2 regions of the Croceicoccus sp. genome follow, and region 2 is predicted to be linked to the other one. Evidence: riboswitches for the same ligand, from Rfam matches in the RefSeq annotation. Region 2 holds a riboswitch; the other holds the start of a gene.
The links. A riboswitch is a leader RNA that binds a small molecule or an ion and turns the genes downstream of it on or off. The one in region 2 is predicted to bind cobalamin.
Positions count from the first base shown of each region.

Region 1: another riboswitch for cobalamin. It lies ahead of AC4FIJ_RS05175 (TonB-dependent receptor plug domain-containing protein); the one in region 2 lies ahead of AC4FIJ_RS13760 (TonB-dependent receptor).

Region 1 covers NZ_CFETID010000006.1:27,978-31,393, reverse strand. The annotation lists gene sucD (succinate--CoA ligase subunit alpha) at 1-326, opposite strand, end outside; gene mdh (malate dehydrogenase) at 383-1,345, opposite strand; cobalamin riboswitch at 1,568-1,809, shown strand; gene AC4FIJ_RS05175 (TonB-dependent receptor plug domain-containing protein) at 1,979-3,416, shown strand, end outside.
Region 2 covers NZ_CFETID010000028.1:8,927-12,342, reverse strand. The annotation lists gene AC4FIJ_RS13760 (TonB-dependent receptor) at 1-1,826, opposite strand, end outside; cobalamin riboswitch at 2,000-2,233, opposite strand; gene AC4FIJ_RS13755 (sensor histidine kinase) at 2,662-3,416, shown strand, end outside.

The DNA.
Region 1 (3,416 bases), on a different contig from region 2:
TTAACGCGCACCATGTCGAGGACGGGAATTCCTTCGGTGATGGCGACGATCAGTTCCATCTCGGCATCGATCGCCTCGAGAATGGAGTCTGCTGCGAACGGCGGCGGCACATAGATGCACGAAGCGGTCGCGCCGGTCGCGGCCTTGGCTTCGGCAACCGTGTTATAGTTCGGCAGGCCGATGTGGGTGGTGCCGCCCTTGCCGGGGGTTACGCCCGCGACCATCTGCGTGCCATAGGCCAGCGCCTGTTCGGTGTGGAACGTGCCGGTCGATCCGGTCATGCCCTGGGTGATGACCTTGGTATTCTTGTCGACGAGAATGGACATTAAACGCTCTCCTTGTCGGGAGGGGCGGGCGACATGCAGGTCGCCCGGAATGAGTTTCAGGCGAGGTCGCCGTCGATGCCCTTGCAGGCTTCCAGCAGTTCCTTGACCGCGTCGACCGAGACCTGAAGGTTGCCCTTCTCCTCGTCGCTCAACTCGATCTCGACCACCTTTTCGATGCCATCGGCACCGATCACGGCGGGCACGCCGACATACAGACCGTCAACGCCATATTCGCCAGTCAGATGCGCGGCGCAAGGCAGGATGCGCTTCTGATCGCCCAGATAGGCCTCGGCCATGGCGATGGCGCTGGTGGCAGGTGCGTAATAGGCCGAACCGGTCTTGAGCAGGCCGACGATCTCGCCGCCGCCCGAGCGGGTGCGCTGCACGATCTCGTCCAGACGGCTAGCGTCGACGCCCTTGATCTTGGCCATGTCGCCCACGGGGATGCCGCTGATGGTGGAATAGGACAGCACCGGGACCATGGTGTCGCCGTGGCCGCCCAGCACGAAGGCGTTCACGTCCTTGACCGACACCTCGAACTCCCATGCCAGGAAGGTGGCGAAGCGGGCCGAATCCAGCACGCCGGCCATGCCGACGACCTTGTTGTGCGGCAGGCCCGAGAATTCGCGCAGCGCCCACACCATCGCGTCAAGAGGGTTGGTGATGCAGATCACGAAAGCGTCGGGAGCGTTGGCCTTGATGCCTTCGCCGACCGACTTCATGACCTTAAGGTTGATGCCAAGAAGATCGTCGCGGCTCATGCCCGGCTTGCGCGGAACGCCTGCGGTGACGATGATCACGTCGGCGCCGGCGATGTCGGCGTAATCATTGGTGCCGGTGATCCTGGCGTCAAAGCCTTCGATGGGTCCGCACTGCGACAGGTCGAGCGCCTTGCCCTGCGGCATGCCCTCGGCAATGTCGAAAAGGACGATGTCGCCCATTTCCTTCTTCGCGGCCAGATGGGCGAGCGTGCCGCCGATCATGCCCGAACCGATAAGGGCGATCTTCTTGCGTGCCATCGACTCTCTTCCTCTTCTTCTTTCCCGTGGGCGCGTCCGCTCTCGTCACTATGTGGACGCTCTGTCGGGCAAGTGCCGTAGGCCCCGAGATAGGTGATTGCAACCGGCAAAAAAGGGTGTCGCGGGATTATCTTTGATAAGAGTTCGCAATAGCAATTGGGCTTGCAAGATCGCGCCGTCGATGAAGGTTCCGCTTGCCAAACTCTTGATCGCGTGGCTATCAGCCGCGCCATCGTTATGGGTTGACCCGCCGTGCAATGTTTCGCGCGGCTGGTCCTAAGAGGGAAGATCGGTGCGCTGTCCCGTGCGTCAAACGCGTGCGGTCCGGCAATCCCGGCGCTGCCCCCGCAACTGTAACCGGTGAGTGTTCGCCATTCATGCCACTGATCCTGCAAGGGATCGGGAAGGCCGGCGAGACACGCTGACCCGGAAGTCAGGAGACCTGCCTGTAACGGTCGTTCGAGCCGTCGGGCGGGGTGTACCGAAGGCATCGGATAGTCGCGCGCGCCGCGTCTTCCGACAGGAACGGCATTCGTTCTTGTTGGAGGATTTATGCGTCGAATTTTTTGCCTTGCCACATCCGCACTTGCCATCGCGTCTCCGGCCGCCGCGCAGGATACGGACCAAATCGTCATGTTGAACGAGCGCGCTGAGCCGATTACGGTGACCGCGACCGGCCTCGAATTGTCGGTCGAGGATACCGGACAGCCTGTATCCATCATCGAACTGCCTGAAATCCAGGCCGTGCAGGGGGCCGATCTGGCCAGGGTCCTGCGCCGTCTCCCCGGCGTCACGATCAGCCGGAACGGTCCTTCGGGATCGTTCACGGGCGTCCGCGTTCGCGGAGCGGCTTCAGAACAATTGCTGGTGCTGATCGACGGGGTGAAGGTGAACGACGTCGCCGCGCCCGGCGGCGGGTTCGATTTCGCCAATATTCTCGCAGGCAGTGTCGAGCGCATCGAACTCCTTCGCGGACCCAATTCCGTCATCTGGGGATCGGACGCGATGGGCGGGGTGATGAACCTCACCACGCGGCAGGTCGACGGGCTTTCGGCCAGCGCGGAATATGGCGCATTCGACACCGGCTATGCGACGCTTTCGGGCGGCGTCGTGACGGATCGTTTGGAGGCAGGGCTGACCGGGAGCTATTACGACACCGATGGCTTCAGCGCCGCCAGCACTGGCGATGAGGATGACGGTTTCAGGCAATGGCAACTGGCGGGGCGCGGTCGTTTCTGGCTGAACGACAGTCTGTCGCTGACTGCGAACGGTCGATACGCCGATGGGCGGCTGGAGCAGGACGGCTACCCCGCTCCGTTCTATGCCTTCGCCGACACTGACGATCTGCAGGATACCGAGGAATATTCGGGACGCATCGGCGCCGAATACAATGGCGACAGTCTGAACCTGCGGGGCGGCTATGCCATCTCGGACACGACGCGGCTCTACACGGGCGAGAGCTATGGCGATTTCCCCTATGAGACCAAGGGCGGGCTGGAGCGTGCCGAATTGTTCGGCCGGCTCGACTTCACGGAATCGCTGGGTGTCGATTTCGGCGCCGCGCGCGAATGGTACGAATTCGAGGACTCCGGCAGCGACCGCTCGACCACGCTGACCAGCGGGCACGGCCAACTCTCGTGGACGCAGTCTGCTGTGACGCTTGCGGCAGGTGCTCGATATGACGACCACCAGCTGTTTGGCGGCGAGTGGACGTTCGGCGCAAATGGCGCGCTCGCTCTCGGGTCGGGTCTGCGTCTCCGCGCGTCCTATGGCGAAGGCTTCAAGACGCCGACGCTCTATCAGCTCTATTCGTTCTACGGGGACGTCGATCTCTCTCCAGAGCGGAGCGAGGGATATGACGTGGGAATCGAGAAGGGCAGCCGCGACGGCCCCTTCTTCGCCGCGCTGTCCCTGTTCCGGCGGGACAGCACGAACCTGATCGACTTCGATCTCGCCGAAAATGTCTATTATAATGTCGGCAAGGCGCGCGCGCAGGGTGTCGAAATCGAACTAGGTGCGCGTCCCGACGAAAACCTGCGCCTTGGTCTCGTCTACTCCCTGCTCGATACCG
Region 2 (3,416 bases):
CTGCCTCGATCCCGGACACTGTTGTCCTCGACAAGCGGAGAAGGTCCAAGGTGGCGCACCCGAATGCTGGCTTCCCAGGGATCAAGAATGATGGCGGCACCGGCTGAAGCCGCGTTCTCAAATGCATTGGGGATGTGATCGCCATTGTCGAAGCGCGCATGGCTGGCGGTATAGTTTCCATCAAGCGCAAGCCAAGGGAACGGCCGCCAGAAGGCGACGATTTCATAGCCATGACGCCCACTGGCACCCGACGGTTCAACAGCATTGGAATCGCCAATGAAACGAAGTTCGCTGCCGACATGCAGCCACCAGTAAGTCGCGGTTAACGTGACCCCGGAGAATTGAATGCGTCCTCCCAGTTCCTTGCCGATGCCGCGAACCAGAACGGGAACAGGCGTGTCCCTGTTGACCGCACCCCGAACATCGTTGGAATGGAATCCACGGCCCCAGTTGGCGTAGAGTTCAAGATGCGGCGTAACCTGATAGGCGATTGACGCCTTGGGAGAGAGAATCGACGCTGAGCCACTGCCTTCGCCCAGCGACGCCGCAACAGAATCTCGTGCACGCACGGAATAGTGATAATAGTCCCCGCGAAGACCACCTGTCACACGCAGTCCCGCCAAGGGTTTCCAAGCGACTTCGCCGTAGAGCGCGGAAGACAATTCCCCGACCCGATAGTGCCCGAGAGATTCAAGAAATGCGCGGGCAGCCGTTCGATCGACACCAACATTCCCGACGGCGTCGTATCTGTTTTCGGTGCCAAGGCTCACAGCCAGACTGTCAGCGATTTCCCAATGTTTTTGTGCGGACAGCCCGAGGACCCAACGCCGGTCGAACTGCTTGATCTGCGCGCTTGTGCCATCCGGATCGGTGTAAGTGGGGTTCGAGAACATCGACCAGTCGTAAAACTGGGCATAGACATTGGCGCGCCATGTCGGTTGCTTGACCGCGATGTTAGCCACCAGGCGCGTCGTCTCACCCCGCGCGGAAGGATCTGGAGAGCAGAACACATCCGCACACAACGCCGTGCCGATAATGCGCTCGGGGATTTGCTCGGTTGGGTGCCATGTCGCCCGGTAGGCATGGAGAGATGCCTCCAATGTGCCCGCACCGGTCGGCATGCTATATTTCGCGAACCCCGAGTAATGGCGCAGACGTTCAGGTTCCTGCCACGGTCCGTCATAGGCCTTGGCCTGGGCGACAAGCGTGAGGTCTCCGCCGCCCAGGTCGTGCAATGTTCCACCCGCAGCGACGCGGCGCCAACCATATGAACCAGTCTCGGCCGATGCCCATGGCCGGTCATAACCCTTGATGGTCGTCATATAGGCTGCTCCCGCCAGAGCGAAATCACCGCCATCGGCGCGGTAGGGCCCTTTACGAAAATCCTCCCGGCCCACGATCTCCGGAATGAGGCCGTTGAGGTCGAGATAGCCATGACCATGTCCGTGGGTACGAAAGTTCATCTGCACATCATCGATATAGGTACTGAAGTCAGACCCATGGTCGAGGTTGAAACCGCGCAGGAAATACTGGTTGGCTTTGCCGCTCCCAGAATGCTGGGCTGCAACCAGCCCGGGCACCGCTTCCAGCAGTTCGGCCACGCGGAGAAGAGGCCGCACGAGGAGATCGGCCCCTCCGACGCTTCCTTCGCTCGCTGATTTGGCAGTGCCGATCATGGCCTCACCGCGACCGAAAACCACAATGTCGTTACCCGCCACGACTGCATCCGCGCTTGTTTGCGATGCCTTTTCAGAGGTTTCGGCAAATGCCGGTTTTCCGATACAGATCAGCGCAAGGGCGCTGCTGGTAGTAATGGTCTTGATCACTAAATAGTCCCCCGGCGTCTTGCGACGTGGCCGGGGCAAACCCGCGCGAACGGGCGACACGCGCGGCGGCCGGACGCCATGGGCGGCCGACGCACGTCTCCGATGCGGCCCCAGCCGCTCGTTCGTCGCTCAGACGGAGTTCACCGTGCCGCAGCCATCCTCTGGACCAAGGCAAGAGCGACCAGACGCCGGCAGGTCTCCTGGCTCACGGGTCACAGCTTGATGCACGCCTTCCCAGACCTCGCATGATTTAGCGTCCGGCCCAGTGGCTGCCCCTTCCAAGAGGAGCGATGTACATCGCGCTATCCGCTTACAGTTGCAGAGACAGCCGCGGATTTGGAAGCAAGCTTCCGCACCGCATTCCCGATTAAGCCCCTTTCGGGGGCACCGGCGCGATCAATGAAAGGCGGACTAGTCTGCCCGTCGATACCTCACCTAACTGAAGTGATCGGAAAAGCCAATAACGCTTGGAGCAGGGATTGAATCAACGATTACTGCATCCCGCGCCACCATTGCCATTGGCACGGCCAGAGCGCACCAACCGCGCGCACTCGATTTGAATGGCGGGTTTTCACTGAACCTATCGTTGGCCATCGGACTCCTGTACGACCGGAAGTGGTCGACAACTGAAGCCTCAAGCGCGGACGGCAGGACGGCGAGAGTCGCCAACAAGGCTGTCGTTCTAAAGATCCATCTGTATCATCGACGGGACCGCGCACCCCAACACGGATAACAGCCTCGATTAGGCTATGTCCTTTCGACGTGGTATTGGAGTGGATCACCTGACCACAAATCCAGGCGTCCTGTGACTGTGGGATGATCGTGCCCGCGCCTGATGCGCGAGGCGAGCAACGATGACAACCCGATCGCCGGTCCGGAGAAACTCCTGATGCAGATCACGCTCCCGGTGCGGACGCTGGACGAAGCGAATCTGCTCGCGCAGGCGATCGTCAACACCATCCCCGAGCCGTTCCTAGTGCTAGATGTCGATCTGCGCGTTCTCGAAGCCAGCCGCTCGTTCTATGAGGTGTTCAAAGTCGAGCCTTCTGAAACCCAAGGAAGGATGCTTTATGCGCTGGGCCACGGGCAGTGGGACATTCCCGCGCTGCGGCTGCTGCTCGAAACTATCCTGCCCGAACGCGTGGAGATGGATGGCTTTGAGGTCGAGCATGATTTTCCCGAAATCGGCAGACGAGTAATGCTGCTCAATGCGCGCAAGGTACTATATGAAGAGAGCGATACGATGGCGATCCTGCTGGCGTTTCGTGATGTGACGGAACGGCGCGCTGCCGAGCGCGACAAGGATGCACTCCTCGCGCGCTCGGAAGAATTACGGCGCCAGAACGACGTGCTGCTGCAGGAGATGAAGCACCGCGTCGCCAACAGCCTGCAAATCATCGCGAGCATCCTGCTACTCAAGGCACGATCAGTGAATTCGGATGAGACCAGCTTTCACCTGCGGGACGCGCATCAGCGGGTCATGTCGGTCGCTGCAGTGCAGCGCTATCTCGACATGACCGACGGCGTCGATCAGATCGAAGTCGGCAATTACCTTATGAAACTGTGTGCAGGGTTGGGTTCATCAATGAT